One region of the Streptosporangium heterodermiicola genome, then DNA from elsewhere that is predicted to be linked to it. Evidence: riboswitches for the same ligand, from Rfam matches in the RefSeq annotation. Region 1 holds a riboswitch; the other holds the start of a gene.
What was found. Region 1 has a riboswitch for glycine ahead of gcvP (aminomethyl-transferring glycine dehydrogenase). Riboswitches for the same ligand answer to the same signal wherever they lie in the genome.

Region 1 (15,504 bases):
CCAGCTCGCAGATCCGGACGATCGTCTCCTCGTACACGCCGTGCGTGGACGGGTAGGTCACCATGATCGCGGCGAGCTGCCCGCGGTGCTTGTCGATCTTCGCGACGAGGTCGTCGACGTCCACGTTGCCCTGGTCGTCACAGGCGACCACGGCCACGCGCATGCCCGCCATCACGGCGCTCGCGGCGTTGGTGCCGTGCGCGGACGAGGGGATGAGGCAGACGTCGCGGCCCGACTCGCCGCGCGCGGTGTGGTAGGCGCGGATCGCCAGGAGCCCGGCGAACTCGCCCTGGGATCCGGCGTTCGGCTGGAGCGACACGGCGTCGTAGCCGGTCACCTCGGCCAGCCAGCGCTCCAGCTCCCCGATCAGCTCGACGTAACCCGCGGCCTGGTCCTCGGGCGCGTACGGGTGCAGCCCGGCGAACTCCGGCCAGGTGATCGGCTCCATCTCGGTGGTCGCGTTGAGCTTCATGGTGCAGGAGCCCAGCGGGATCATCGACCGGTCGAGCGCGATGTCCTTGTCCTGGAGCCTGCGCAGGTAGCGCAGCATCGCCGTCTCGGAGCGGTGGCTGTTGAAGACCGGGTGGGTCAGATAGTCGCTGACCCGGGCCAGCGCGGCGGGCAGCGCGTCGTGCGCGGCGGCGTCGAGGTCGGCGAGCACGGCGCCGCTGATCTCGAAGGCGGCCAGGACCTGCTCCAGGTGCAGGAGCTCGGTCTTCTCGTCGCAGGTGACGCCCACGTGGTCGGCGTCGACCAGGCGCAGGTTCACCCCGTTGTCGCGGGCCGTGGCGACGACCTTCGCGGCCCGGCCGGGCACCCTGGCGAGCACGGTGTCGAAGAAGGTGTCGTGCACGACCTCGACACCGCCCTGGCGCAGGCCCTCGGCGAGCACGACGGCGTAGCGGTGGGTGCGCCGGCCGATCCTGCGCAGGCCCTCGGGGCCGTGGTAGACGGCGTACATGCCGGCGATCACGGCGAGCAGCACCTGCGCGGTGCAGATGTTGCTGGTGGCCTTCTCGCGGCGGATGTGCTGCTCGCGGGTCTGCAGCGCGAGCCGGTACGCGGGGCGCCTGTCGGCGTCCTGGGAGACGCCCACCAGGCGGCCGGGCAGCTGGCGCTGGAGGCCGTCGCGGACCGCCATGTAGGCGGCGTGCGGGCCGCCGAAGCCGAGCGGGACGCCGAAGCGCTGCGAGGAGCCGACCGCGATGTCGGCGCCGAGCTCGCCCGGCGCGGCCAGCAGGGTGAGGGCCAGCAGGTCGGCGGCGGCGACCACCTGGGCGCCGCGCGCGTGGGCGGCGTCGGCGATGGCGCGGAAGTCGCGGACCCTGCCGCTGGCGCCGGGGTACTGCACGAGCACCCCGAAGCACTCGGGGAGCTCCCCGGCGAAGTCGCTCTCGACCAGCTCGATGCCGAGCGGCTCGGCGCGGGTGCGCAGCACGGCCTTGGTCTGCGGCAGCGCGTCGGCGTCCACCACGAACACCTTCGAGGGGCCGCGGCCCGCGCGGCGGGCCAGGGTCATCGCCTCGGCGGCGGCGGTCGCCTCGTCCAGCAGGGAGGCCCCGGCGACGTCGAGGGCGGTCAGGTCGGAGACGACGGTCTGGAAGTTGATCAGCGCCTCCAGCCGGCCCTGGGAGATCTCCGGCTGGTAGGGCGTGTACGCGGTGTACCAGCCCGGGTTCTCCAGGAGGTTGCGGCGGATGACGCCCGGGGTGATCGTGTCGTGGTAGCCGAGGCCGATCATCGAGGTGAGCACGGTGTTGCGCCCGGCGAGGACCCGCAGCTCGGCGAGGGTCTCGGACTCCCCGGCCGCCGGGGGAAGGCTGAGCCGCTCGGAGGAGCGGATCGCCTCGGGCACGGCCACCGCGACCAGGTCGGCGACGGAGGCGAATCCGACCGCCTCCAGCATCCGGGTCTGGCCTGCGTCGTCCGGCCCTATGTGGCGGGTCACGAACGGAGGGGAGCCGAGTTCGCTGAGCGATGACAGGTCGGTCATTGGTGAAACCTCCCGGGACGGGGTGGAGACCGGCGCTGGGCGCGGGCGTATGCCTGGTCTCCCCCTCTGTCATCACGACCGTCGTGCCGGGTCGTGACCTGAGAGCTTCACCTGCCCCTTTTCGGGCGGCTTGCACCGTCGGTGAGTCGCGCCTGGCGAGCGCGCCTGCTTTCCAGAGTTGCCTCGTCCGTGCGGTACCGGGTGCCTGAGAGATTCCGGGGAGGTTGCTCCTTCGGCGCCCCGATCGCGGTCGGGGTCTCTCCCGCACAGGGTCAGTGGCAGGTCCGAGTTTACCCGGTTCGTCGTGCTCTGCGACGGCGGGCCAGCTCATCGGCCTGATGACCTCCTAAAGGGCCGTCGCCCGACTCCGCACGTTCGCCCGGTAGATCCGCGAGGGAGCCCTCCACCTCCTGCCACACCCGTCCCAGAGCTATGCCGAAGACGCCCTGACCGCCCTGGAGCAGGTCGATGACCTCGTCCGGCGAGGTGCACTCGTAGACGCTCACCCCGTCGCTCATCAGGGTGATCCCGGCCAGGTCGTTGACGCCCCTGTCGCGCAGGTGCTGCACGGCGATGCGGATCTGCTGGAGGGAGACGCCGGTGTCGAGGAGCCGCTTGACGACCTTGAGGACGAGGATGTCGCGAAAGCCGTAAAGCCGCTGGGAGCCGGAGCCGTGGGCGGCTCGCACGGTGGGCTCGACCAGGCCGGTGCGCGCCCAGTAGTCGAGCTGCCGGTAGGTGATGCCGGCCGCGGAACAGGCCGTGGGACCGCGGTAGCCGATGTCGGCGGGCACCCTCACCGGTTGCCCGTCGAACAGCAGACCCTCTTCACCCGCGCGCTGACGTGCCGACTGGCGCCGTTCCGGGTCATCCTGATCGGCGTTTCTACCCTCGCCGCTGCTGACCGCCACGCGGACCTCCGGCTTTCTCTCATCCCACGGCCTGATCTGGGGGTTTACGCACGACCGCGGGTTTCACTTGCACCGTAGGACTGGGGCCAAGTCCAGTCAACGACCCCACCCGGCGCGTCGTGAAGCGTAAATGCACCGAAATTCCTACCCCGCGCGGCCGAAGTCCTCGGGCGTGATCGTGTCAAGGAACTCCCTGAACTTCTCCACCTCGTCCTCCTGGTCGTCGGGGATGATCACCCCGGCCTCCCGGACCACGTCCTCACTCGCGAAGATACGGGCGCCGGTGCGAAGTGCCAAGGCGATCGAGTCCGAGGGGCGCGCGCTCACCTCGACCCCGTTGGAGAACACGAGATCCGCGAAGAATATGCCGTCGCGCAGGGCGACGATGTTGACCGTGCTCAGCCGGACTCCCAGCCCTTCGAGCACGTCGCGGAACAGGTCATGGGTGAGCGGCCGGGGTGGTGGCTCCTCGGCCTGGGCCATGGCGATCGCCGTGGCCTCCGTCATGCCGATCCAGATAGGTAGGTAACGCTCCCCATGCGTCTCTTTCAACAGGACGATCGGCTGGTTGGAGGGCATCTCAACTCGAACGCCCACGACCTCCATCTGCAACACGGGCTGCTCCGTCTTCGCTGGATTCCGACCGGTTTGTTCAACGTAACACTCGTGGGGGTACGAGTGCCTGGTCAGGTTCTCACCGGCCCAGGGCCCCACGAACGCCGGAACGCAGCAGAGAGGCGTGCAATTCCAGCAGCAGACCGGAGATCTCCCTGGCCGTCTCGTCGGCCTGGTCGATGGCGCCGGGGCCGCGGCGGCGCAGGAGCGGGGCGACGGCCTGCTCGACCAGCCCCGCCTCGCGCTCGGCGGCGGCCTTGACGGCCCGCAGGTGGCGGGCCCGCAGGCCGAAGGCGGCGAGGGCCCCGACGCTGCGGGCCACCGCCAGCGCCTCGGCGTCGTAGTAGCGGGCCACCGCGGCCAGCAAGCCGTAGTCCTCCAGCTCGGCGAGGGTCTCCTCGTCGAGCTCGGCGGCGGCGAGCAGCTCCTCACGGGTGAGCCGGACCTCGGGGGGCGCGTCGTCGGGGACGGCGCGCGGCCTGGCGGCCGGGCGCTCCTCGCGGTCGGCCGCCTCCAGATGGTCCTTGATGACGCGCAGCGGCAGGTAGCGGTCACGCTGCTCGCTGAGGATGTAACGCAGCCGCTCGACGTCGGCGTAGGTGAACTTGCGGTAACCGGAGGGACTGCGCTCCGGCTCGATCAACCCCTCGCCCTCCAGGAAACGAATCTTGGAGATGCTGACGTCGGGGAACTCGCCCTGCAGGAGAGCGAGCACCTCCCCGATGCTCATGTGCGCACGAGCGGCCTGCGAGCTCATCATCCTCCAGCGGCGCCGCGGGTGAGGAAGACGAGGCGGAACTTGCCGATCTGCACCTCGTCCCCGCCGTACAGCGGGACCTCCTCGATGCGCTCGCGGTTCACGTACGTGCCGTTCAGGCTGCCGATGTCGCGGACGGTGAAGACCCCGCCGCCGCGCCGGTAGAACTCCACGTGGCGGCGCGAGACCGTGATGTCGTCGAGGAAGATGTCGCTCTCGGGGTGGCGGCCCACGGTGGTGAGGTCGCTGTCGAGCAGGAACCGGCTGCCGGCGTTGGGGCCGCGCATCGCGACCAGCAGCGCGGTGCCCGGGGGCAACTGCTCGACGGCCTGCCGTTCGGCGAGAAGCGTCTCACCTGTCTCCGCCTCGTAGGCCTCGATCCCGGAGAGGGAGATCGTCGATGTGCTGTCTCCGGGGGTCTCGGCTTTGGTAAGCGGCGACCCGCATCGTGAACAGAAACGGGCATCCTCAGGATTGGCATGACCGCACTGCGTGCAGTAGACGCTCGGCATCGATCGGCTCGGCCTCCTACCGCGAAGACGCGGCAACGGTGCTCAGTGATGCGCGCCTCGCTTCTTCGCTTCTCAAGTGTTTTCTCGGACTGCGAATGCCGCAACATACAGTGATGAGGCGCGAAGGTCAAGGTTGACGCTGAACCGCGGGTACGGTCGGTGACAAAGTTACAGTGGGGCACTGTCCCCGGTCCATGGCGCCGCGCTGTGTTTGTGGCAACCACTCGGCCCGGAGCCCCCGCCCAGGCCCCTTTCCCGCGCCCTCGCGCCCTCCCCGGGCCCCGTTCCCGGCCTCCCCTGCTCCTCCGGCGCACCGGCGGGAACCGGCGCCGGGGCCAGGGTCGGGGCCCGTCAGCCGCCCGCGGCCTCCTCGACCACCCGCGCCCAGTGCTCGATCAGGGTCTGCGCGGAGTCGACGTCGAAGCCCTCGGCCCACAGGTGGGTGACCGCCTCCGTCGGGTCGGGCAGCACCAGGGTCCAGCTGCCGTCCTCGGCGACGACCCGCACCCCGTCGGTGGTGTCGATGCGGTAGTGCTCGGCGGCCTCGATGACCGAGCGCATCACCGCGCCCTTGGCCGCCCACGGGGTCGGCACGGTCCGGCGCAGCAGCTTGGCCTCGGGGATCCTGGCGTCGATCTGGCTGAGCGAGAGCCGGGTCCTGGCGACCAGGCCCAGCAGGCGCAGGAACACCGCCAGGCCGTCCACCGTGGGGCCGAACTCGGGCACGATGAAACCGCCGCGCCCGTCGGCCGCGAAGATCATCTCTGGCCCCCTGGCGGCGGCGGTGAGGGCGTCGATCGCGGTGGAGGTCCACTCGGCCTGGACGCCGTGGAACCTGCAGACCTGCTCGGCCACCCGGGTGGTGGTGACCGGCAGCGCCACCCTGCCGCCGCGCCGCTCGGCGGCGACCAGGTCGAGCACCACCAGCAGGGCGCGCTCCTCGCTGATCAGCTGGCCCTTCTCGTCCACCAGCGCGACCCGCTCCCCCACCGGGTCGAAGCGCACCCCGAAGGCCGCCCTGGAGGAGCTGACGAGCTCCGACAGGCGCTGCAGGTCGCGGCGGCGCTCGGCGAGGGTCTCGGTGGGCGAGGCGTCGTCCAGCCGGTTGTTGACGGTCAGCACGTCCACCCCGACCCGGCCGAGCAGGCTGGGCAGCACCAGCGAGGAGGTGCCCCCCGCGCAGTCGACCACGACCTTCATGTCGGCGTCGCGCACCCCGCTGATGTCGACCAGGCGCAGCAGCTCGTGCGTGTAGTCCTCCACCGCCCTGGCGGGGAAGCTCAGCTCGGCGATCTCCCCGGGGAAGGCGCGGCGGAACTCCTGCCGGGAGAAGACCCGGTCCAGCTTGCGCTGGGCCGCCGGCGACAGGTCCGCGCCCTGCTCGTCCATGAAGACGATGTCGACGCTCTGCGGGTCGCCGGGGGTGGTGCGCAGCGCGATGCCGCCGACGGCGTTCTCCCTGGCGGTGTGGAAGCGGGCCACCGGGAGGGGGGACGCCTCCAGGTCGAGCACGTTGATCGCGCTGGCGTTCAGGGCGCTGATCACGGCCCGCTTCAGCGCCCGCGCGGCGCGGGAGGAGTCGCGGGAGGTGATGACCGAGGCGCCCTTCTTCAGGGTGGTGGCGTAGGCGCTGGCCAGCCGTACGCACAGCTCGGGGGTGATCTCGACGTTGACCAGCCCGGAGACGCCCCGGGGGCCGAACAGGTTGCGCTGGGCGCGCGGCTCCCAGATGACGCTGTTGTTGATCACCGCCCCGGCCTCGATGGTCTTGAACGGGTAGATCTTGACCCCGGAGGAGATGTAGGCCTCGGCCTCGATGATGCACTCGTCGCCGACGACGGCGCCCTCCTCGACCCTGGCGGCGGTCATCAGGTCGGTGTTCTTGCCGATCACGCAGCCGCGCAGGTGGGCGCTGGGCCCGACGTAGACGTTGTCGTGGACGACCGCGCGGTGCAGGAAGGCCCCCTCCCTGACCACCGCGTTGCTGCCCAGCACGGTGTACTCGCGCAGCTCGGCGCCCGCCTCGACCTTGGCGTAGTCGCCGACGTACAGGGGCCCCTTGAGGACGGCGTCGGCGTCGACCGAGGCCCCCTCGGCGACCCAGACGCCCGGCGAGACCTCGAAGGCGTCGATGTCGACCTTGACCCGGCCGGACAGGACGTCGGCCTGGGCCTTGAGGTAGCTCTCGTGGGTGCCGACGTCCTCCCAGTAGCCGTCGGCCACGTAGCCGTACAGCGGGGCGCCGCGCTCCAGGAGCCTGGGGAACACGTCGCCCGACCAGTCGACGGACTCCCCGGCCGCGATCTCGTCGAGGACCTCGGGCTCCATCACGTAGATGCCGGTGTTGGCGGTGTCGGAGAAGACCTGGCCCCAGGTCGGCTTCTCCAGGAAGCGCTCCACCCTGCCCTGGTCGTCGACGATGACGATGCCGAACTCCAGCGGGTTGGGGACGCGCTTGAGCCCGATCGTGACCATCGCGCCGTTCTCGCGGTGGAAGCGGATCATGTCGGTCAGGTCGATGTCGGTCAGCGCGTCGCCGGAGATGACCAGGAAGCGGTCGTCGCGGAGCCGGTCGGCGGCGTTCTTCACGCTGCCCGCGGTGCCGAGCGGGGTGTCCTCGGTGGCGTAGTACAGGCTCATGCCGAGCTCGTCGCCGTCGCCGAAGTAGTTACGGACCAGGGCCGCCAGGAACTGCACGGTGACCACCGTCTCGGTGAAGCCGTGCCGTTTGAGCAGGCGGAGCACATGCTCCATGATCGGCCGATTGATCACGGGCAGGAGAGGTTTGGGCTGGTTCGCGGTCATCGGCCGGAGCCGTGTCCCCTCCCCGCCCGCCATCACGACGGCCTTCACAGATCACCTCTTAAGGCGTTTGGCCTCGCTTGTCAGCTGACGCACCTGTACCCAATACAGCACTCCGGACCACCAGTACAGGCCTGTGCCCCAGATGGCCAGGGACCAGCCGACGATCCCCGCCGCCTCGGCGTACCAGGAGGGATGGTGGGCCAGGAAGAGCAGGGGGAAGGCGTAGAGCAGGTTGGCCGTGGCGGCCTTGCCGAGGAAGTGCACGGGCAGCGCGGGACCGTACCCGAGGCGGCGCAGGATGAGCGGGATGCCCAGCAGCATCACGTCGCGCAGCGGGATGGCCAGCGCCAGCCACCAGGGGATGATCTCGCGCATGGCGAGGCCGAACAGGGTGGCCAGGATGTAGAGGCGGTCGGCCAGCGGGTCGAGCAGCCGGCCGAGCCTGCTGGTCTGGTTCCAGGCACGGGCGATCTTGCCGTCGAGCCAGTCGGAGAACCCGGCCAGCATCAGCAGGGCCACGGCCCAGCCGTCGGCCTTCGGACCCAGCACCAGCCACAGGAAAACCGGCACTCCCAGGAGCCTGGCCAGGCTCAACGCGTTGGGGACCGTCCAGATTCGGTCCTCGGCCCCCGATGCTTCCGGATTCACCGGCTGATCTCCCTCCCCGTACCTGATGGTGACACTACTGCGTCGGCTGCGGGCGGGTGGATGGCGGGCGCGGGCGACGGTCGGATGGCGTACAGATGGCGTACGGCCCGGCCTCCCGCACCCTCTACCCTTCAAACCATGACCAATGACACCACGCTCTTCCTGGGGCAGTGGATCCGCTCGCCGGGCACCGTTGGAGCGGTGGCGCCGAGTTCGCGGCGGCTCGCCGAGGCGGTGGCCTCGCCGATCCCGCACCGGGGCGATCCCGTGATCGTCGAGCTCGGCCCCGGCACGGGCGCGTTCACGGCGGAGATCCAGCGCCGGCTGGGCGGCCGGGGGCACCACCTCGCCGTCGAGATCAACCCGAAGCTGGCCGAGTTCCTCGCCGCCAGGAACCCGGGGGTGGACGTCGTGGTCGACGACGCGGCGCGGTTGCCCGAGTTGCTCCGGGAGCGCGGCCTGCCCCAGGCCGACGCGATCGTGAGCGGGCTCCCCTGGGCCGCGTTCTCCGAGGAGACGCAGGCCCGCCTGCTGGGCGCGGTCACCGAGATCATGGGCCCGCACACGGCCTTCACCACCTTCGCCTACAGCTTCGCCAAGCGCCTTCCTCCCGCGCGGCGCTTCAGGAGGCGCCTGATCGACACCTTCGAGGAGGTCGTCACGGGCCGGACGGTGTGGGGCAACGTGCCGCCCGCCTTCGTCTACCACGCGCGCAGGCCACGGCTGGAGCCCGCCCAGGAGGCGTGATTCCGAGGGCCCGCGGCCGGGAGCCCGTGTCCGTGACGAGCCCGTCACGGGCCCGCGGCCGGGGTGGTGGACGTCGTCATGGCCGTCGTCGCGGGCCTGATCCCGCAGGCTCGCGGCCGGGGTGGTGAACGTCGTCGTGGCCGCGTACGCCGCGATACGCCGCGGGCCTGATCCCACGGGCTCGCGAACCGGGACGCCACGAGATACCGAACTACGTTCTACGATTGCGCCCGCAGCCAGAATGGAGTTGATCATCGTGGACTTCACCCTCCCGGAGAGCGCCCTCGCCGTGCAGCGCGGCATCGGCGACATCTGCGCCCGCTACGACCTGGACTACTGGCAGCGGTGCGAGACCGAGAAACGCTGGCCCGAGGAGGTCTGGCAGGACCTGGCCAAGGGCGGCTGGCTCGGCCTGGCCGTGCCCGAGGAGTACGGCGGAGGCGGTCAGGGCCTGCTGGAGCTGGCCGTGGCCACCGAGACCCTGTCGGCCTCTGGTTCGGCCGGGGGTTCGGCGTTCACCTACGTGCTCACCCCCGGGTTCGGCGCGATGACCCTGTCCAGGCACGGCAGTCAGTGGCAGCGCGACGAGCTGCTGCCCAAGCTGGCCACCGGCGAGCTGGAGACCTGCTTCGCGCTGACCGAGCCCGACGCCGGGTCCAACGCCCTGGGCATCTCCACCTTCGCCCGCCGCGACGGCGCGGAGTTCGTCGTCAACGGCCAGAAGATCTGGATCACCGGCGTGCAGCGCGCCACCTGGATGCTCCTGGTCACCCGGACCATCCCGGCCGCGGAGGCCAAACCCCGCTCCAACGGCATGACCGTCCTCCTGGTGAACGTCCCCGAGGCGGTCGCCGCCGGGCAGCTGTCCTTCCAGCCGATCCCGAAGCTGGGCGCCAACACCACGCCGTCCAACATGGTCTTCATCGACGACCTCCGGGTCCCGGAGCGGAACGTGATCGGCGAGGTCGACCAGGGCGCGCTGGTGCTGTGGGACATCCTCAACCCCGAGCGCGTCCTGCTCGCCGCCTCCGCGCTCGGCGGCGCCGAGGTGGCGCTGCGGGTGGCCGTGAAGTACGCCAAGGAACGCGAGGTGTTCGGCCGCCCGATCGGTTCCAACCAGGCCATCGCCTTCCCCCTCGCCCAGGTCAAGGCGAAGATCGAGCTGGCCAGGCTGATGCTCTACAAGGCCGCCTGGCTGTTCGACGGGCAGCTGCCCTGCGCCACCGAGGCCAACATCGCCAAGCTGTCCGCCTCGCAGGCCGCGTGGGAGGCGGCGGACCACGCCTTCCAGACGCACGGCGGCATGGCCTACTCACTGGAGTACCCGGTGGCCCACCTGCTGACCGGCGCCCGCATCGGCAGGGTCGCCCCGGTCACCGAGGAACTCCTGCTCAACTACCTGGCCACCCAGGTGCTCGGGCTGCCCAGGAGCTTCTGACCCGGTCATTCGGATCACCCGGATCACCCGGGAGCCCCGATTACCGTCCGGCACGCGCGGGCATGACCATCGGCGACGAACCCAGCGCGAGGAGTGACCGATGTCCGCGTACGCCAGCACGGTGATCAACGCCCCCGCCGACGAGGTGTGGGACTACCTGCGGGACTTCGGCAACGCGGCCGAGTGGCTGCCGGGGATCACCGGCTGCGAGATCGAGGACGGCGGGGACGCCCGGCCGGGCGCGGTACGCAGGATGGAGGGCCCCGGCGGAGCCTTCAGGGAGCGGCTGCTCACCCTCGACGACGCCTCGCGCTCGGCGACGTACGAGATCCTGGAGAGCCCGCTGCCGGTCCGCGACTACCGGGCCCTCTACCGGGTCGCCCCCGTCACCGACAGCGGGCGGGCGTTCGTCGAGTGGTCGGCCACCTTCGAGACCGACGACGCGGCGAAGGTGGTGGAGTTCGTCGTCCACCGGGTCTTCGAGCCCGGCCTGGCCGCCCTGCACGGGCGCTTCTGACCGGGCGCCTCCGGCGGGGAGCCACCGGGCGGTCACGCCGTCCGGGGCCGGGTGGCGTCCCGGGTGGACGTCGCGGCACGGATCCCGTCCCGCGGGTCTCCCGTAGAGGGCTCCGCCTACCGGGCCTGCCGGAAGGCCTCCGCGAGACGGGCCGCGGCGTACTCGTGCGCCTCGGTCGCCTGGTCGAAGAAGCCCGGCAGGCCGAAGAACCCGTGGATGGCCCCCTCGTACCTCCTGACCTCGACCGGCACCCCGGCCGCGGCGAGCTGGGCGGCGTACTCCTCGCCCTCGTCGCAGAGGGGGTCGCACTCGGCGACGATCACCGTCGCCGGGGCCAGGCCGGACTTGTCGGCCAGCCGGGCCGGGGCCAGCCGGGGGTCGGCCGGGTCGCCGCCGTACTGCGCGACGAACCAGGCCATCTCGTCCGCGCCGAGCCCGAAGCCGGTGGCGTAGGCGCGGTAGCTCCCGGTGTCCATGGCCACGTCGGCCACCGGGTAGACGAGCAGCTGATGGGCGAGTCCGAGCCCGGCGTCCCTGGCCTGCCAGGCGACCACGGCCGCGAGGTTGCCCCCCGCGCTGTCGCCGCAGACCGCGACGCGCTCCGGGTCGGCCCCGTAGGCGCCGGGACGGGCGAAGACGTCCTGGACGACGCTCCACGCGTCGTCGGCCGCCGCGGGGAAGGGGTGGTGGGGCGCGAGCCGGTAGTCGACCGAGACCACGACCGCCCCGTTGCGCACCGCGAGGTCGCGGCCGAGGGCGTCGTTGCGCTCGACGCTCCCGAAGACCCAGCCCCCGCCGTGGAAGTAGACGATCACGGGGAGGGGGCGGTCGCCCTCCTCCGGCCGGTAGACGCGGACCGGTACGCCCGCGACGACGTCGTCCCTGACCGCCGGGAGGGGAATGATCGGACCACGCTGCTCGGCGAAGGCGTCCAGGGTCCGCAGCTCGGCGATCATGTCGTGGGTGAGCGTGGAGAGCGGGACGCCGAGGTCCGTCTTGAAGAGTTTCAGGTAAGCCTCGGCCTGCGGGTGCAACGGCATGATCGGCACCTTACCCGCCGGACGTCACCGCCGGGCCTCCTCGACCAGGGCCTCGACGAGCCGGCCGTCCCCGGCGCGCCCGGGGTTCCACTGCACGCCGATGCCGAACCGGTGCCCCTGCAGCTCGACGCCCTCGACGATCTGGTCGTCGGCCCAGGCCACGGCGAGCAGGCCGTTGCCCAGCCGCTTGACGGCCTGGTGATGGGGCGCGGTCACCTCGGCCGAGTCGCCCAGCGTCTTGCCGAGTCTGCTGGAGACGCTGATCTGGATGCGGTGCGGCCGGGCGGCGGAGTGGCGGTCGTGGTCGACCACCTCGGGCAGCCAGGGGATGAGGGTCCCGCCCTGGGCGACGTTCAGGACGTGCATGCCCCGCCCCGAGGCGAGCAGCGGCAGGTCGGCCTTGACGGCGGCGCGGGCCAGCGCCAGCTCGAAGCGGTCGCGGTGCGGCTGGGGGTCCCTGACGCGCTCCTCGCGGGCGGCCCCGTAGAGGGAGGGGTCGAGCTCGCCCCCTCCGGCGAGGATCACACCCGACAGGCCGCGGACGTAGTCGTCGATCCCGCCGAGGTTGAGCGGGGGCAGCACCACCGGGGCGCCACCCGCCTTCTCGACGGCCCGCGCGTAGGAGGGCGGCGACAGGACGGCCTCCCTCACCCAGTCGCCCCAGCGGGCGGCCTCAAGGTAGGCGGTGATACCGATCAAGGGTCGGGACATGCGTTCTCCAGGGGGCGTGCGCGGGGTGGCGCCACCTGTTTCGGACAGCACCGATCCCATCTGCAACAGCTCCTCTATCATGGCGCACTCTATTTCGGTCATGTCACACATCCGAGGTATCAGTGTCGTCTCGCCAGGAGCCCCCAACTCTCACCGCGGGGACGGTTCACACCGCCGGCGACCCGGGACTCCACCATGACCGGAAGGCTTACTACCAGTAAGGTCACCTTTCAAATCAAACGTGATTATTATTCGCCTATTCTGTTCACCGCCAATTAGTTGGTCACGCAAAATAACTTTTCAATTACGGATAGTTAGATTTCCCACCATATTGCTGAGAAACGGTTGTGACGTCTACATGGTGATGGAAGACTCAAATTCGAGTGACCAGGTGAGCCGGGGCCGCCGGTCGCTCGTCACCCGGAGCCGTCAGGGAGGTGGATCTGCATGATCGGACTTTGAGCCGGTCAATTAGGGTGGGTTCGTTAAATGTCTTTGAATCCGCGTCTCGTCAAGGAGAGTTTCTCCGTCATCGAACCCGTCGCGGACAAGGCCGCGGCGTACTTCTACGGACGCCTGTTCGCCGAGAGCCCGCACCTGCGGGCGATGTTCCCCCCGGCGATGGACGTCCAGCGCGACCGCCTGTTCAGCGCGCTGACCAGGATCGTCTGGAGCCTGGACAGCCCGGGCAGCCTGGCGTCGTTCCTCGGCCAGCTCGGCCGCGACCACCGCAAGTACGGGGTCCTCGCCGAGCACTACACCGCGGTCGGCAACGCGCTCCTCGCCACGATCAAGCGCTTCGCCGCCGAGATCTGGGACAACGAGATAGAGGCGGCGTGGGTGGCCGCGTACACCGCCGCCGCCAATCTCATGATCGAGTCAGCCGAGTCGGACGCGGGGGTGTCGCCCGCCTGGTGGCTGGCGGAGGTGATCGACCACGAGATCCGCACGCCGGACATCGCGGTGGTCACCCTGCGGCTCGACCAGCCCCTGCCCTACACGCCCGGCCAGTACGTCAACGTACAGACCGCGCGCTGGCCGCGCGTCTGGCGCACGTTCTCCATCGCGAACGCGCCCAGGGACGACGACACCGTCCGCCTGCACGTCCGCGCGATCACCGGCGGCTGGGTCTCCACCACGCTGGTCCGGCACACCCGGATCGGCGACACCCTGATGCTGGGCCCTCCGATGGGCACCATGGTGCCCGCCGACTCGGGGCGCGACATCCTGTGCGTGGCGGGCGGCACCGGCCTGGCCCCGATCAAGGCGATCCTGGAGCACGTGATCGACTCCGGGCGCCGCCCCAACGTCCACCTGCTCTACGGGGCCCGCACCGCCGCCGAACTCTACGACCTCACCGACCTGGTGCGGATGGAGTCGGCCTTCCCGTGGCTGCGGGTGCTGCCCGTGGTCTCCGGCGAGCCGGGGTACGACGGCATGCGGGGCCAGGTGGCCGAGGTGATGGAGAGGTTCCACTCGTGGGCCGACCACGAGGCCTACGTCTGCGGCCCGGCCGCCATGGTCAACGAGGCGGTCCGCAGGCTCCAGCGGGGCGGAATGCCGCTGCCCCACATCCATCGGGACATCGTGCAGGGCGAACCCTGAACGACAATCGGGACTAACCACCCCGAACTGATCACGCAAATTTCATAGAGCACGGCGGGACACCGCGTGGCATGGCAGCATGAGGCCCAATCCGAAAGGAGATGGTCATGCACGACGGCCCCCCTCCCAGCCCGTGCCCCCCTCTCGACCGCCACCCGCACGGACCCGTCCGCCGGCATCGTCGTCGGCGTCATCCGTCCGGCTCCCTTGCCGGAGCCGTTCACCAGCACACGCCCGTCCCCGGTCCCCTCCACCGGCGGCGGCCCCTCGGCAGCCGGGGCGACACCCGCCCGCGGCACCCGGCCGGCCACGGCACCCGCCGTCCAGGCCCCCGGCCGTACCCCACCCCTCGCGACACGGTGCTCTGAGCCGATGGCCAGACCAGTCACCCTCGTGACCTTCATGCTTCCCGCCACGCTGCGGCACTGGGCGGGCGAGACCACCGAGATCCGCGTCTTCGCCATCGCCGACCACGACGATGGCCACCCCACGCTGGGCTCCGCCCTCGACATGCTCCGCCGCACGCATCCGTCCCTGGAGCAGCGGCTCCGCGACGACTACGGGTGCATCCGCCGCCACATCAGCATGTTCGTCTGCGGTGAGAACGCCCGGCACCTCGGCGGCCTCGACTGCGCGCTGCCCCCGGGCGCCGAGATCTTCGTCCTGCCCGCCCTCTCCCGCCGCCAGGAGACCACGAGCTGACCCGCCCGCGAGACGACACCGGGGTCCTCACGGCCCGGCCTCGGCGACCCCGCCACCCCGGTCGTCGTCCCGGTCGTCATCGGCGCGGCTCCCAGCGGAAGATCCGGGAGGCCAGCGCGACGGCGACGACGACCCAGGCCAGCGTGGGCGCCAGGAGGAACAGGGAGTCCGCGACGGGGACGCCGCCGTTCCAGGCGTTGAGGACCAGTTCGGTGGCCGAGCCGCCCGGGAGCAGCCGCTTGAGCAGGGTGAGTTCCTCGGTGCCGGTGATCCCCACCCAGCTGGTCACGGCGATGGTGCCGAGGCTGACGGGCAGCGTGGTCACCTGGGCGTGCTCGGGGGAGTTCGTCACTCCCGCCGTGGCCAGCCCCAGGCCGAGCATCATGACCACCATCGAGAGGACGGCCGCCGCCAGAAGGAGGACGTTGTCCGGCTCGCCGGTGACCACGGCCAGCGCGGTCATGATCACGGCCACCTGGACCAGCGAGATGACGGTGATCGGG
Region 2 (15,504 bases), on a different contig from region 1:
CCTTCTGCCGCACCTGCCCGTGCTTCGTCCGCAACTCCAGGACCCCGCCCCCGCCACCCGGCGCGGCGAGCGACGAGTTCGGCGGCAGGTCGGCGGTGAGAACCCTCAGGTCGTCGTACGTCCTGGCGGCCTGCGTCCGCTCGATCCGCTCCTCCAGCTCCTCCAGGGTGAGCCGCCCTTCTCCGGCGGCCACGCGCAGCTGCTCGACAACCACGTCCCGGTCTGCGTGCGACGCGCGGAGCTGACCGTCAGGGTGCGTCATAAGATCATGCTAGTCCGCCGAATGCGGAGTTACGATCCCTGATTCATACGCATATACGACGACCTGAGCTCGATCTCTGAGGCTCAGTTTCGCCAGTATCCGGCCCAGGTGCGTCTTGACCGTCGCCTCCGCCAGCTCCAGCCGACCGGCGATCTCCATGTTCGACAATCCCCTCGCCACCAGCACCAGCACCTCCCGCTCCCGGGCGGTCAACCCGGTCAGCACCGCGGGCTCGGCCGCCCCCGCCGAGGGCAGATGCACCGCGAAACGCTCCAGCAACCGCCGCGTCGTGCTCGGCGCCACCACCGCGTCCCCGCTATGCACCGACTGGATCGCGCTCACCAGGTCGGCGGGCGGCACATCCTTCAGCAGGAACCCCGACGCACCCGCCTTCAACGCCGCGAACGCGTACTCGTCAAGATCGAACGTGGTCAGGATCAGCACCCGGGGCCCACCCGCCACCGAACGGATCAGCCGCGTCGCCTCCACCCCGTCCATGACCGGCATCCGCACGTCCATCAGCACCACGTCGACGGCGACCGTCCGCAACGCCTCCACCGCCGCCGCCCCGTTGCCCGCCTCCGCGACGACCTCGATCCCGGGATGGGCGCCGAGAACCATCCGGAAACCGGTGCGCAGCAACTCCTGATCGTCGACCAGCATCACCCGGATCACCTGGTCACCCACCGCGCGCTCCGTCTATCACCTGGTCGTCCACCGCGTGCCCCGTCAAGCCGCCCGCCCCGCCCCGGCGTCACCGATCGGCAGCCGCGCCACCACCTGGAACCCGCCGCCAGGCACGGGCCGCGCCTCCACGCTCCCGCCGAACAACGCCACCCGCTCCCGCATGCCGACCAGGCCGTGCCCGCCCTCACGCTCCGGCGTCGCGGCACCGCGACCGTCGTCGGTCACCCGCAGGAGCAGCTCCCGCGCGCCGTACTCCATCTCGACCGTGGCCCTGCTGTCCGGACCGCCATGCTTGAGGGTGTTGGTGAGGGCCTCCTGCACGATCCGGTAGACCGTCAGCTGCTCCCCCTCGGGAAGCTCCCGGGAAACGCCGGACACCCGCAGCTCCACCGGCAACCCCGACTCCCGCACCTGCGCCACCAGAGCGTCCAGCTGCGACAGGCTCGGCTGCGGAGCGTACTCCTCCTGGACACCGTCGGCCCGCAACACGCCCACCATCCGCCGCATCTCCGCCAGCGCCCTGCGGCCCGTCGCCGAGACCGCCTGCATCGCCCTGCGCGCCTGCTCGGGATCGCTGTCGATCGCGTACCCCGCCCCGTCGGCCTGAACGATGATCACACTCACGTTGTGCGCGACCACGTCGTGCAGCTCACGGGCGATCCGGGCCCGCTCCGCCGCGGCCGCCAGCCTGGCCTGCTGATCCCGCTCCCGCTCCGCCCGCTCGGCCCGCTCCTCCAGCCCCTCCAGGTAACGGCGGCGGGTGTTCGCGTAGATCCCCGCCATCCAGATCGCGATCGCGAACGCCGAGGCCGTCGCGAACGCACCCGGGTCAAGCCCCTGAGGCACCCGCCCGAACACCAGGAACAACCCCAGCTCCACCACCAGGCCCGCCCCGACCGCCCAGCGCAACGGGCGCCGCGACGCCACGCCGTACATGGCGACCAGCACCGAGACGTTGAAGAACAGGGTCGGCACCCCGGCGAGCCACTGGACGAAAGAGGTCAGCGAGATGATCGCGAAGACCGCGACAGGACGCTCGCGCAGCCAGAACAGCGGCACGAACAGCAACAGCGACAGCCCCGCGAACCCCCACGCGCCGAGCTTCGCCGCCCCCCAGGCCACCAGGTCGACCACCCCGACGGTCCAGACGTTGAGCAGCGAGACCAGCAGGAACGGAATCAGCCACAGGGCGTCCGTGATCCTGGGATGGCGCCCACTCCAGGCGCGTAGTCTGCCGAACACATCACTACGATACGGACGCCCAGATCAGCGACCTTCCCCCTCAAGGTGGAACCCGGTGTACGACTCAGGTCGCACACCGGGTCGGACATTCGGTACGGCTTACACGGCCTTTACGGTCTCTGAGGCACCATGGTTTCCGGGAGCGCCCTCTGGGGTGAGTAAAGGGAGATAGTTTGTGGTGATCAATCACAACGACGCCGGGTCGCGCGGCCACGAGGATGGGCCGCGCGACCTGACGTTTTTCCCGCACCACGCCGCCTGACAGCCGTCCCGGGCAGCCACCGCGCGAGACTACCGCCGCCCCGCACGCTCGGATGTTCCGGTGATCTCACCCGATCAGCCGAATCGATCCACAGGGGCTTTCCCGTCCGGCGTCGGACACCGTGCCATCCCGGACGACGCGGCCGGATCCCACGCGGACGAGTCGTCACAGCCACCCCGCACGGCGAGGCCACGCGAACCCGCGTCACCGCCCTCGCCCACCCCGCCCGACGCGGCGGCACGGTCCTCTTCGAGGACGGATTCGCGCATCAACTGAATGGCCCTGCGTATGACCGCGGATCTCGACGCGAAACGTTTCTCGCTCCGGCAGTATTCAATGAAGAATGAATCCTGGGCCGATATCGTTACGCTGGTGTCTATCGACTTGATTTCGACCGGGCGATTCTGAATTGTTTTGTGGGGTCGACGGGATTCGAACCCGCTCTGTACGACACCTAAAATCGTTGCCTCTGCCGTTGGGCTACGACCCCTATTCTTTCCTGCGAAATTCTCTGTCTGTGAATGGCAATTGGGGCAGAGGAATCGCAGGTCTTCTTTTCTGTTGTCCGGCCAGTTGCCGTTGACGTGGTCAACGTGCAGCGTCAATGCCCGGCCCTGCCAGGCGCCCTCGATCCTACATCCCGTGCAGCGATACGGCACCCCGATCTCGATCAAGATGCGCCTGAGCTGCCCGGGGTCCGGGCGCGGGCTGCCATCCGGTCGCATGGCGAGAACCTGTTCCGGACGACTACGGCGTGGTGAGGGCTTCCCCCTGTTGGGAGAGACTCTGCGAAAATGCGACGTGTCGATTTCGAAGCGCTTCAGCTGGCGGCTGATGTGGGCATGGTTGCCGCCCGCGACGGTGATGCCGAGATGGCGCAGGACGTCGGCGATGCTGAGTGAGGCGGCCGCGGCCTCCGCCGGCATTTCGGGGGTGTATTTGTATTTGATGGGCACGCCCCAAGCCTAGGCAATGGGACTGACAATTCTTGGGGTGTGCGCACGTCATATTAAATGGCCAAAAAGGGGTGTTAGTCGACGCCGAGTTCGCGGCGGAGGCGGGCCACGTGGCCGGTCGCCTTCACGTTGTAGAGAGCCTTCTCGACCTTGCCGTCGGCGTCGATGACGAAGGTGGAGCGGATGACCCCGACGGTCGTCTTGCCGTACATCGTTTTTTCCCCGTACACCTCGTAGGCCTTGTGGACCTCAAGGGAGGGGTCGGACAGGAGCGGGAAGGTGAGGGCGTCGTGCTCGACGAACTTGGCGAGCTTGGCGGGGCCGTCCTTCGAGACGCCGAGCACGGCGAACCCGGCCGAGGTCAGTGAGGCGAGGCTGTCGCGGAAGTCGCAGGCCTGCTTGGTGCAGCCCGGGGTCATCGCGGCGGGGTAGAAGTAGAGGATGACGCGCTTGCCGCGGTGTGCCTCCAGCGACACGGTCGTGCCGTCGGCGGCGGGAAGCGTGAAGTCCGGGGCGGCGTCGCCCGGCTCGAGTTTCATGGTGTTCCTCCGAGGAATGGTTCCCCGGTCAACTTACCGGCCTGTCCGAAGTGTCGTGGGCGGGTGGGACCTGACAGACTGATCGATGTCAAGGAGTAGGGAGGGGAGAGCCATGGCGGACACCGATCCCGCGGAGTTGGAGCGGCAGATCGAGCGCACGCGCGCGGAGTTGGCCCAGACGGTGGACGCCATCGCGGACCGGGTGAGCCCCAAGCGGGTCGCGGCACGTGGTGTGGCGAAGGTCAGGGCGAACGCGGAGCATCTCGTCGCCCAGGTCGGCGACCTGGTGGGCGGGGTGGCGGGGCCGAAGCCGGTCAAGCTCGCCGGCGAGCCCGAGAACCTGTGGGCGGACGACCGGCCGGACCTGGCGCCGATCCTGATCGGGGTGGGCGCGGTGCTGGCGCTCGGCGCGGTGGTCGTGTTGTGGCGGCGCCGTCGTCGCTGACCGGGGGTTTCGAACGTGGCCGATGTCCGATCGGCGGCTCCGAATTGAGTAGGGGTTTACTCATGTGACCTTTTTCCTGCGCGCGGAACATCGCAGTAGGTGAAAGGGAGGGGTAAATCCATGAAAAACATCATTCGAGCCGCGATCGCGGTGGGCGCCACCACCGGTCTCATGCTGACCGTGGCTCCGGCCGCCTTCGCCGCGACATCGGCGTCGACCGCGTCCTCGGTGTCCTCGGTGTCTTCGGGTTCCTCGGCGTCCGCGTCGGCGCGTGACTTCGACGACAGCTTCGAGCAGGAGTCCAGGAACGGCCGGGCCACGCTGGAGGCCGAGTACTCGGTCGAGGGCGACGAGGAGGAGGACAACACGTTCAGGCTGACGGGCGAACTGTACGACGGTGACAGGCGCACCCTCCGCCAGGGCGGTCGCTGCGCCTACACCGAGGTCCAGGTCATCTCGTCCGGCGACGAGGACTGGGACGTCGTCAAGCGCGTCAGGCTGTGCAGCTACGACGACACCAAGCGCTTCCGCGTCACGGCGCACGATGTCAGTGAGGTGCGGGTCAAGACCTGCCAGGTCAAGTACCGGAGCTCGTCGACCTCCAGCTGCAGCAGGTGGAAAGAGCTCAACCTGGGCTTCTGAGACCCCTCGGAGGTCCGGTCCCCCCGGGCGCGGGAGCACACCGCGGGCCGTCGTCCGGGGGCAGGGGCTGAGATGTGGCAGGAACGGGCACTCGCCGGGGTAGCGGCGGGTGCCCGTTTCGCGTGCCGGGTCTGTTCTTGTGTTCCAAGCGGTGCCGGTTTCGTTCTCGTGTCCCGGGCGGTGCCGGGTCTGTTCTCGTGTCCCGGGCGGTGCCGGGTTCGAGAAGGGTGCCCCCCGAAGTTCTCGCCGTTCCCGGCGACGACACCGAGCGCTCCCGGCCACGGATCCCGGGGTTCCCGTCGCTCCCGGCCACGGGTTCGCCGGAGGGGGCAGGGGTCAGAGGAAGGTGCGGCCCTCGCCGCGGTAGGTGGGGACCTCGTCCACGACCTCGTCCCCGTCGATCAGGTGCAGGCTCGCGAAGCGCTCGCAGAGCTCGCCCGCCTTGGCGTGCCGGAACCAGACGCGGTCACCGGCGCGCAGGTCCTCGGCGGCCTGCCCGATGAGGGGGGTCTGCACCTCTCCGGCTCCCTCGTCGGAGTCGTAGCGCAGCCCGCACGGCAGGTAGGGCTGGGGCAGCCGGTTCTCGCCGGGGGCGCCGGAGGCGGGGTAGCCGCCGCCGAGGACGGTGACGACGCCGGGAGCGGGGCGGCGTACGACGGGCAGGGCGAAGAGGGCGGCGGGCCGGCCGGTGAATCCCCGGTAGAAGTCGAACAGGCGGGGATGGAAGAAGCCGGATCCGGCGGCGATCTCGGTGACGGCCCTCTCCCTGGTGGTCTTCTCGATGCTGCCGGTGCCGCCGCCGTTGACGAACTCCAGGTCGGTGACCTGGCGGACGGCCTGGACGATCCGGCCCCTGCGCGTGATCAGCTCGCGCCGGGAGCGGGCCTGCATGAGGCGTACGGCCCGGGTGAGGGCGGGGTTGCCCGGAGCGTCGTCGCCGACCCCGGCGATCTGCGCCTCGTACGCCATCAGGCCCGCGAGCCGGAAGCCGGGCCGTTTCGCGATCTCGGTGGCGAGGTCGGCGGCCTGGTCGACCTCGCGGACGGGGGAGCGTCGGACCCCCGCCCTGAACCGGCCGCCGAAGGCGAGGTAGCCCGCGTCGACGTCCAGGCAGAGCCGGATCTCGTGGCGGTCGCGGACCCCGGAGACGGCGGACTCGACGAGGTCCAGGTGCTCGGTGTGGTCCACCATGATCGTGATCTCTCGCGCCGCGACCGGGTCGGCGGCCAGCTCGGCGAGCGCGGCGCGGTCGACGGTGGGGTACGCGACCAGCACGTCCCGCATCCCGGTGGAGGCGAGCCAGAGGGCCTCGGGGAGGGTGAAGGCCATGATCCCGGTGAAGCCGTCCATGGCGAGGATGCGTTCGAGCACGGCGCGGGACCTGACGGACTTGCTGGCGACCCTGATCGGCTTGCCGTCGGCCCGGCGGGCCATCGCCTCGGCGTTGGCGCGCAGGGCGGGCAGGTCGAGGACGGCGAAGGGGGGATCGAGGTGCGCTGTGGCCCGGTCGTAGCGCTGGCGGTCGTCCATGTCCGCAGGATAACCCGGCCCCAGCGAATATGAGTGATATTCACGTTGCCGGACGGGTGGTCAATGCTCCCGCCAGGAGGGTTCCAAGATCGCGTAAGTGGGTGGTTGATCCCCGCCCCGGTCCTGCCCGAACGCGTACACATGACCGAATGACGACTACTCTCCAGGACATCCTGGCGGGCTCGGGAGGCACCGGCGGCGCGGGGACCACCACCGGGGGCTCGGGAGGCAAGGCGGCGGCCGAGCAGTTCCAGGACGTCCGGCGCAGGTCGGTACGGTTGCTGCGGCCGGGCAGGACCCCCGCCGGCGTCCCCGCTGCCCTGGCGGCGTCCGCCGTGCTGGTGGTCTCGGCCTCGGTGACGGTGGGCATGCTCATGGAGTCGCCGGTCGCGCGGGTGCCCTACCGGCGGCTCGTCAACGGCGCCGGCGCGTGGAACTGGTCGGATCCGGCCACGTTCGCCGCGTCGACGCTCGCCATCGCGGCGGGCCTGGTGATGCTCGTCCTCGCCGCGCTGCCGGGACGGACCCGGCTGGTGCCGCTGGAGTCGGGGGACCCGCACATGGTGATCGGCATCACCAGGTCCGGGCTCCGCCGCACGCTGCGGGAGGCCGCCGAGACGGTGGACGAGGTGAACGGGGCCCGGGTCCGGCTCACGTCGCGGATCGTCGAGGTCACCGTGTTCACCGACGCCGAGCGCACCGGGCCCGTGCTGCGCCGGGTGGGCGCCGCGGTGGGCGACCGGCTGTCCGGGCTGGGCGCGATGTGCGCGGGTGACGTCGTCGTGAGGCTGCGCAGGAAGAAGGCGTGATGAGGCCCTATCCGGGCAACCGGATCGGCCTGGCCGTCACCGGGACGGCGCTGGCGTCCGCGGGGCTCTACGCCTTCCTGCGAGGACGCGGTGACCTCCCCGGGCAGTCGCCCGGGGCCAGGCTCGTGCGCAAGGGGTTCCCCGGCTGGCTGGCCGCGCATCCGTGGCTGGGCTGGCTGGTCGCGCTGCTGCTGGTGGCGCTCGCCCTCCTGGCGGTGCGGTGGCTGCTACACGCCCTGGGATGGGGGCGGTGGGGCAGGCGGACCGGGACGGGGACCGCCATGCTCGGGGTTGCTCTTAAAGAAGTCGAAGGGCTCACCCGTGTCCGCGTCAGGTACATACGGCACGAGCGGCTGCGCATCGGGGTCGCCTGCGCGCCCGCGGCCGATGTCGGCAAACTCGTGGCCCGGCTGAACAGGGACGCGGTGGGGAAGGTCCGACGGGCGCTCGGGGAGGTAGAACTCGGCGTGGTGGTTCGCCTGCACGTCCGCCGCCGCTGACCTCCCGAACCCCGGCCGCTCGCCCGTCCCTCCGTACGCGGGCCGCTCGCCGGTCGCGCCGTACGCCGGCCCCGGCCGCTCGCCGGTGACGCCGTACGCCTGCCGTTCGGCCGTCGTGCCGTACGCGGGCCGCTCGCCGGTCGCGCCGTACATCGGCCGCTCCGCCGTGTCCCCGTACGCGGTGGTCCCGTATGTGGTGTCCCCGTACCCGGTGCTTCCGTAGCCGGTGCTTCCGTGCGTGGTGCTTCCGTACCCGGTGCTTTCGTGCGCCGCGTCCCGGTACCCCCGCTCGTCGTACGGCCCGTACCCCGTCTCCCCGATGGGGCTCGCGTACACCGGACGGTCGGTCGTCGGGCCGTACGACGGGTCCTCGCCGCCGGGGTCCTCGTACGGCGGATCCTCGTCCGGCGCGACGGCCGCCGCCTCGGGGGCGTTCTCCTCGTGCCTGACCCCGAAGGCCAGTCCGGCGGCGAGGCAGGCCAGCGGGAGGGCGGGGATGACGTAGCGGTGGTCGAAGGCCGCGATGAAGGGCGGCAGGATCAGCAGCATCGTCCCCGCCGCCCAGGGCAGCAGCACCGCGCCGCCTAGCCGCCGCAGCCGCATCAGCACGCCGACCAGGCCGACCAGCAGGATCACCGCGAGATACGGGCCCCGCACGAAGCCGTACTCCTGGTAGCCGCGCAGCCAGCCCGCGTACGGCTCGGCCATCACCGGCGCCCCCGACGAGCCCTGGTAGGCCACGGTCAGCTGCTCGGCGGTCTTTCCCTGCGAGGCGGCCCCCGGGGAGAAGGGCCGCACGGTGTCGGGGAAGACGTAGGCGCTCTGCGGCCCGGGAGCCGGGTAGACGCGCCGGTTCCAGTCGAAGATGTGGGCCGCGTCGTCCAGGCCCGCCCGCAGGAAGTCGAACGGCTGGGCCAGGATCGCCTGGGTGGCGAAGGCGCCCGCGAGCGCGTCGCGTTCGGCCCAGCTGCCCTTGACCTTGTTCAGCGGCGAGTCGCCGTCCCAGATGTAGGTCGGCGGCGCCGCGCGCTGCCCGAGCGGTTCGACGGGGCACAGGGCCGCCTCGGGACCGGCAGGGTGGATCCTGTCGCAGTCGGCGAAGGTCATCGTCCGCGCCCAGAGGAAGGCGTTCCCCCTGGTCAGCCCGAAGTTGCCGTGCTCGGCCCTGAACCAGGTGGCGTACGAGCCCAGGCCGATCGCGGCGGCCAGCGTCGCGGCGACGACCGCCCGCCACCCGGCCCGGCGGATCAGCATGCAGACCAGCGCCACGGCGATCAGCGGCAGCCCGATCGTGCGGGTGACGGTCGCCGCGGCGAGCAGCGCCCCGGCCAGCGCCGCGACCCAAACCGCGGGGCGCCGCCGCCACAGCAGCAGCGTGACCGCCAGCACCGCCAGGAACTGGAAGAGCAGGTCCGCCATGACGAGGTGTTCGAGCTGGAGCTGGTAGGCGTCCAGCAGCACCGGCAGCGCGGCGAGTGTCGCGCCCCATCCGGGCAGCCCGCCCAGCCTGCGCAGCAGCAGGTAGACGCAGACGGCCACGGCCAGTCCGAGCAGGTGCTGCACCGCGACCACCGCGGGGACGCTGGACAGCGGCTTGAGAATCCACAGGAACAGCGCGTAGCCCGCCGGGCGGGACTCCAGGGGGCGGGGGTCGAGCCCCGCGTTCAGGTAGACGAAGGAGTCGGCCCAGAACCACAGGGCGGGCCGGTAGCCGAGCATGGCGAGGACCCGCAGGCCGCCGCCCGCCAGCAGGGCGGTGATGAAGAGCCAGTGCGACCGGAGGAAGCGGAGCGCCCGCAGGGGGAGGGAGGGTTTCGCGGGGCGCTGGGAGCGACGGGAACGGCTTGCCGGGTGCGTTCCCGTTACCACCGCGACCTCCCGAGTCCCGCGCACATGGCCACCCAGCATAGGCGTGGGATCGGAGGGTCTTGCACGTGATGCGAAATTTGTTGGTGATCGGGTTGTATGTTCCCAGGGGCCCGTGACTCTCCTCGCGCGCCGGTCGGTGACCCGTGGTTCTTCGCGTCAGAGACTCGGGCGGCCGGGAGCCCCCGGCGCCTCGGTCGTCCCGTGCCCGCTCAGCACTCGATGACGTTGACCGCGAGCCCGCCCCGGCTGGTCTCCTTGTACTTGTCGAGCATGTCGCGGCCGGTGTCGCGCATCGTCTTGATGGCCTTGTCCAGAGAGACGAAGTGGCGGCCGTCGCCGCGCATCGCGATCCTGGCGGCGGCGATGGCCTTGATCGAGGCGACCGCGTTGCGCTCGATGCACGGGATCTGCACCAGGCCGCCGATCGGGTCGCAGGTCAGCCCCAGGTTGTGCTCGATGCCGATCTCGGCGGCGTTCTCGACCTGCTCCGGGGTCCCGCCCATCACCTCGGTGAGCCCGGCGGCGGCCATCGAGCAGGCCGAGCCGACCTCGCCCTGGCAGCCGACCTCGGCGCCGGAGATGGAGGCGTTCTCCTTGAACAGCACGCCGATCGCCCCCGCGGTCAGCAGGAAGCGGATCACGCCCTCGTCGTCGGAGTCCTTCGTGAAGCGGTCGTAGTAGGTGAGCACGGCCGGGATGATGCCCGCGGCGCCGTTGGTGGGCGCGGTGACGATGCGGCCTCCGGCGGCGTTCTCCTCGTTGACGGCGAGGGCGAACAGCGAGACCCAGTCCATCGTCTGCAGCGTGTCCTTCTCCGGCGACTCGCCGCGCAGCTGCCGGTGGAGCTGGTGGGCGCGGCGGCGGACCTTCAGGCCGCCGGGCAGCACGCCCTCCTTGCCGATGCCGCGCCGCACGCACTCGCTCATGACCCGCCACAGGACGAGCAGCCGGTCGCGGATCTCGGCCTCGGTGCGGCCGAACGCCCGCTCGTTCTCCAGCATCAGCCCGGAGATCGACAGCCCGGTCTCCGCGCACTGGGCGAGCAGTTCCGCGGCCGTGGTGAAGGGGTACGGCAGGACGGTGTCGTCGGGTTTGATCCGGTCGGCGCCGGTGGCGTTCTCGTCGACGACGAAGCCGCCGCCCACCGAGTAGTAGACCTTCTCGCGGATCGTCTCGCCGGACTCGGACAGCGCGGTGAAGCGCATGCCGTTGGGGTGGCCGGGGAGTGAGATCTTGCGTTCGAAGACGAGGTCCTCGCCGATGACGAAGGGGATCTCGCGGGAGCCGTACAGGGAGAGGGTGCCGGACTCGCGCATGGCGGCGAGCCGCTCGTCGACCGTGTCGACGTCGACCAGCTCGGGCTTCTCGCCCGACAGGCCGAGCAGCACGGCCTTGTCGCTGCCGTGGCCCTTGCCGGTCAGGCCCAGCGAGCCGTACAGGACGGCACTCACCCGGGCGGTCTTCTCCAGGAGCCCGTCCTGGTCGAGGCCGCGGGCGAACTTGTGGGCGGCGGCCATCGGGCCGCCGGTGTGCGAGCTGGACGGGCCGATTCCGATCTTGAAGAGATCGAAGACGCTGATCGTCATCTGAATCCTTCCAGCGTGGACGGCCACGCGCGCCCGGGGACACGCGTGGCCGTGACGCGAGGGGGGAGAGGCTTAGGACTCACCCGAGGTGAGCGCGGCGTACTCCTCCGGCGACAGCAGGTCGTCGGCGGAGCCCTCAAGACGTACGCGGAACAGCCAGCCGTCGCCGTAGGAGTCGCTGTTGACCAGCGAGGGGTCGTCCACGACGGCCTGGTTGACCTCGACGACCTCGCCGGCGACCGGCGCGAAGATGTCGCTCACCGACTTGGTCGACTCGACCTCGCCGACCGCGTCACCGGAGGCGACGGTCGAGCCGACCTCGGGCACCTGCACGTAGACCACGTCGCCCAGCGCCTCGGCGGCGTAGGCGGTGATGCCGACGGTGAGGGTGAGGCCGTCATCGATGCCGGAGATCCACTCGTGTTCCTTGGTGTAGTGCAGGTCCTCGGGAATGCTGCTCATTTTTTCCTCCTGTAGAAGGGCAGTGCGACGACCTCGACCGGCTCGTGGCTGCCCCTGATGTCGACGGCCAGTCCTGACGACAGGCCGTTGTCCACGTAGGCCATCGCGATGGGCCTGCCCAGTGACTGGGAGGGCGCCCCGCTGGTGACCTCGCCGACGACCGTGCCGTCACCGGCGACCACCACCGGGTACCCGTGCCGGGGCACCCTGCGGCCGGTCGCGACCAGACCGACCAGGCGGCGGGACGGCGGGACGTCTCTGCGGGATTCGAGGGCGGCCCGGCCGACGAAGTCGCCCGGCTTGTCGAACCTCACCACACGGCCGAGCCCGGCGTCGAACGGGGTGAGCGCGGACGACAGCTCGTTGCCGTACAGCGGCATCCCGGCCTCCAGCCGGAGGGTGTCGCGGGCGGACAGGCCCGCGGGGATGAGGCCGTGCGGGGCGCCCGCCTCGGTGAGGGCGGCCCAGACCGGCTCCGCGTCCCCGGACGCGACGAACAGCTCGAAGCCGTCCTCGCCGGTGTAGCCGGTACGGGCGATGAGGGCCTCGCGGCCCGCGACGACGGCGGGCAGTCCGGCGTAGTACCTGAGCCCGTCGAGGTCGGCGTCGGTGAGCGCGCCGAGGATCTCCGCGGAGCGCGGGCCCTGGATCGCGACCAGCGCGTACCGCTCGGAGCGGTCGTCCACCGCGGCGTCGAAGCCCTTGGCGCGGCCGGTCAGCTCGGCGGCCACCCGCGGGTAGTTGGAGGCGTTGGCGACGACCATGAACTCGGCGGGGGCGAGCCGGTAGACGATCAGGTCGTCCAACACGCCGCCCTCGGCGTCGACGATCATCGTGTAGCGGGCGCGGCCGGGCTCCAGCGCGGAGAGGTGACCGACCAGGGCGTGGTCGAGGGCCTCGGCGGCCTGCGGCCCGGTCACGAAGATCTCGCCCATGTGGGAGAGGTCGAACAGGCCGGCCGCCTGGCGGACCGCGTTGTGCTCGGCCGACTCGCTGCCGTAGCGGAGCGGCATCAGCCAGCCCGCGAAGTCGGTCAGCGTCGCGCCGAGGGACTCGTGCACGCCGCGCAGCGGCGTAGGTCGGGACATGTGCGCACCTCAGACAAGGGACAGATGAGAGCATCCTCCCCCTCTGTCGTGGGTGCCTGAGAGTTTCATCCGGGTTTTACCGGATTTTCACCTTCGGCGAGGTCGTGGGACCTGCTTTCCAGAGGGCACCTACCCGCACGGTCCTTTGCCTTGAGAGGTTCGCGGGGAGGGCTTGCTCCTTCAGGGGTCCTGGCCTGGATGTCAGGACGCTCTCCCGCACGGGAATCATCGGTGTCAGCGGCCAGCCTAACCGCCCGCACCGGCCGAGCGAAATCCCCTCGTCCCCCCGATCCGTGCCGGTCAGGGGGCGGCGTGCCGGACCAGCGCCTCGAACAGGGCCGACTCGTCGTCGGTCTCGGGGTGCCACTGGACGGCGACGGCGAAGGGGTGGTCGTCCACCTCTACGGCCTCGATCGTGCCGTCCTCGGCGTGGGCGGTCACCGTCAGGCCCGGGGCCGGGCGGTCGAGGGCCTGGTGGTGGTAGTGGGCCACGTCCACGGTCTCGGCCCCGAAGATCTTCGAGGCCCGGCTGCCGGGGGCGAGCCACACCGGCATCCTGCCGTAGTGGCCGGGGGCCGGGGCGTGTCCCGGGTGGCCGACCACGTCGGGCAGGTGCTGGTGGAGGGTGCCGCCCAGCGAGACGTTCAGGACCTGCATGCCCCGGCAGACGCCCAGGAAGGGCAGGCCGCGCTCCAGCGCCGCCCGGACCAGCCCCAGCTCCGCGTCGTCGCGGAACGGCCGGACGTAGCCGGTCCGCTCGTGCGGCTCCTGCCCGTACCGCTCCGGGCCGACGTCCCCGCCACCGGCCAGGACGAGCCCGTCCAGGCGCTCCACCAGCGTCGCGGGGTCGCCCGCCGGGGGCAGGATCACCGGCTGCCCGCCCGCGCGGGCCACGTGGTCGACGTAGTCGTACGGCAGGAGCGCGGTCGTGGTCTCCCAGACGGTGAAGCGCGCGGGCTCGACGTAACAGGTGATACCGATGACGGGACGGGACATGATCTCCTGTTTCGCCGTGCTTCCACCGAGGTCCTGGCACCGTGTACCCCTCGTACCCCTCGTACCCCTCGTACCCATGGTGCCGATCGTGCCCGGCCCGGTGCCCTCCCCGCACGTTACCGGCCGGGGCGGAACGACGTGCCGCCGGGGGCCGCCGGGGGCCGCCGGGGCGCGGGCGGCGGAGAGGCACGCGGCGAGGGTTAAGTGGTTAAGCGAATCCGCCGCCGAGAAGGCGGTTCGGGAGTCACCGCTCCCGGTCTCGTCGCGGGCACGGGCGTCCGGCCATGGCCGCTGTTCAGGGCGGGTCGCCGGCCGCCATGGAGATCGCCGGGGGCCGGGACGCGCGTAGTAGGGTGCGCAGCGGGAACGCGTCGGGTAACCGGTTCAGGTGGAGGTCTCGTGAAGCGACCGACGATCGCCGACATCGCTCGTCGCGCGGGGGTGTCCAAGGTCGCGGTCTCCTACGCGCTGAACGACCGTCCGGGCGTGTCGGAGGCGCGAAGGAACACCATCAAGGCCATCGCCAGGGAGATCGGCTGGCAGCCCAACAGCGCCGCGCGCGCCCTCAACGGGGCACGGGCCCGCGCCGTCGGCCTGACCGTGTGCCGCCCGGCACGGGTCCTGGGGATGGAACCGTTCTTCATGGAGCTGATCAGCGGCATCGAGAGCGAGCTGTCGGCCCGCTCCTACGCCCTGCTCCTGCAGATGGTGACCGGCCACGCGCAGGAGGCGGAGGTGTACCGCAGGTGGTGGGGAGAGGGCCGCGTCGACGGCGTCATCCTGGTCGACCTGCACTTCGACGACCCGCGCGTCCCCGAGATCGAGGACCTCGACCTGCCGGCAGTGGTGATCGGCCACCCGTCGGAGACCGGCTCGCTCGCCCCCGTCTGGTCCGACGACGGCGCGGCCATGCGGGAGACGGTGGAGTATCTCGCCGCGCTCGGCCACCGCCGGATCGCCAGGGTCGCCGGGCTGCCCGCGCTGGTGCACACCGTCCTGCGCGACCGTGCCTTCACCGCCGCGTGCGACGGGCTCGGCCTCACCGGCCACTCCATCGTGCACACGGACTACACCGGCGAGGAGGGCGCGCGGGCCACCCGTCGGCTGGTCAGCACCGCGAACCGGCCGACGGCGATCGTCTACGACAACGACATCATGGCCGTCGCCGGGCTCTCCGTCGCGCAGGAGATGCGGCTGGAGGTGCCCGCGGACCTGTCCCTCGTGGCCTGGGACGACTCGCCCCTCTCCCAGGTGGTGCGACCGGCACTGACCGCTCTCGGCAGGGACATCCCCCAGTACGGGGCGCGGGCCGCGCGGAGCCTGCTGGCGCTGATCGCCGGCGAGCACGTCACCGGCGTCCAGACCGAGACGGCCAGGCTCACCCCGCGCGGCAGCACGGGCGTGCCGGGACACCGGTGACGGGCGTCGTCGCGGGCACGGGCCGGCGTACGGCACGGGTGTGCCGGACGCCGGTCGGCAAGGAGTGAGGCCGGTGACGCGCGGCGCGCCCGTGCGGGGACGCCCGTCGCCGGTGTTCAGAACGGGGTGACGTACGCGCCGGAGATGCCGCCGTCCACCAGGAACTCCGAGCCGGTGATGAAGCTCGCGTCGTCCGAGGCGAGGAATGCC

Region 2: it holds a riboswitch for glycine, as region 1 does, so the genes downstream of both, gcvT (glycine cleavage system aminomethyltransferase GcvT) here and gcvP (aminomethyl-transferring glycine dehydrogenase) in region 1, are expected to answer to the same signal.

Annotation. Positions count from the first base shown of each region.
Region 1 is NZ_JBPJSR010000025.1:25,418-40,921, reverse strand. It holds gene gcvP (aminomethyl-transferring glycine dehydrogenase) at 1-1,993, opposite strand, end outside; glycine riboswitch at 2,176-2,268, opposite strand; gene ACSC1Q_RS36240 (MerR family transcriptional regulator) at 2,284-2,904, opposite strand; gene ACSC1Q_RS36235 (bifunctional nuclease family protein) at 3,049-3,519, opposite strand; gene ftsR (transcriptional regulator FtsR) at 3,599-4,249, opposite strand; gene ACSC1Q_RS36225 (double zinc ribbon and FHA domain-containing protein) at 4,276-4,788, opposite strand; gene ACSC1Q_RS36220 (sugar phosphate nucleotidyltransferase) at 5,140-7,641, opposite strand; gene clsA (cardiolipin synthase ClsA) at 7,645-8,241, opposite strand; gene ACSC1Q_RS36210 (class I SAM-dependent methyltransferase) at 8,380-8,988, shown strand; gene ACSC1Q_RS36205 (acyl-CoA dehydrogenase family protein) at 9,245-10,426, shown strand; gene ACSC1Q_RS36200 (SRPBCC family protein) at 10,527-10,943, shown strand; gene ACSC1Q_RS36195 (alpha/beta hydrolase) at 11,060-11,983, opposite strand; gene ACSC1Q_RS36190 (gamma-glutamyl-gamma-aminobutyrate hydrolase family protein) at 12,008-12,694, opposite strand; gene ACSC1Q_RS36185 (globin domain-containing protein) at 13,184-14,299, shown strand; gene ACSC1Q_RS36180 (ubiquitin family protein) at 14,672-15,001, shown strand; gene ACSC1Q_RS36175 (ABC transporter permease) at 15,078-15,504, opposite strand, start outside.
Region 2 is NZ_JBPJSR010000006.1:256,222-271,725, reverse strand. It holds gene ACSC1Q_RS16045 (DUF1707 SHOCT-like domain-containing protein) at 1-262, opposite strand, end outside; gene ACSC1Q_RS16040 (response regulator) at 272-937, opposite strand; gene ACSC1Q_RS16035 (sensor histidine kinase) at 992-2,191, opposite strand; tRNA gene ACSC1Q_RS16030 (tRNA-Leu) at 2,871-2,943, opposite strand; gene bcp (thioredoxin-dependent thiol peroxidase) at 3,484-3,948, opposite strand; gene ACSC1Q_RS16020 (DUF3618 domain-containing protein) at 4,061-4,393, shown strand; gene ACSC1Q_RS16015 (hypothetical protein) at 4,514-5,035, shown strand; gene ACSC1Q_RS16010 (amino acid deaminase/aldolase) at 5,372-6,565, opposite strand; gene ACSC1Q_RS16005 (DUF6286 domain-containing protein) at 6,715-7,374, shown strand; gene ACSC1Q_RS16000 (hypothetical protein) at 7,602-9,743, opposite strand; gene ACSC1Q_RS15995 (L-serine ammonia-lyase) at 9,953-11,329, opposite strand; gene gcvH (glycine cleavage system protein GcvH) at 11,402-11,791, opposite strand; gene gcvT (glycine cleavage system aminomethyltransferase GcvT) at 11,788-12,879, opposite strand; glycine riboswitch at 12,913-13,007, opposite strand; glycine riboswitch at 13,008-13,106, opposite strand; gene ACSC1Q_RS15980 (gamma-glutamyl-gamma-aminobutyrate hydrolase family protein) at 13,180-13,875, opposite strand; gene ACSC1Q_RS15975 (LacI family DNA-binding transcriptional regulator) at 14,275-15,294, shown strand; gene ACSC1Q_RS15970 (3-oxoacyl-ACP reductase) at 15,411-15,504, opposite strand, start outside.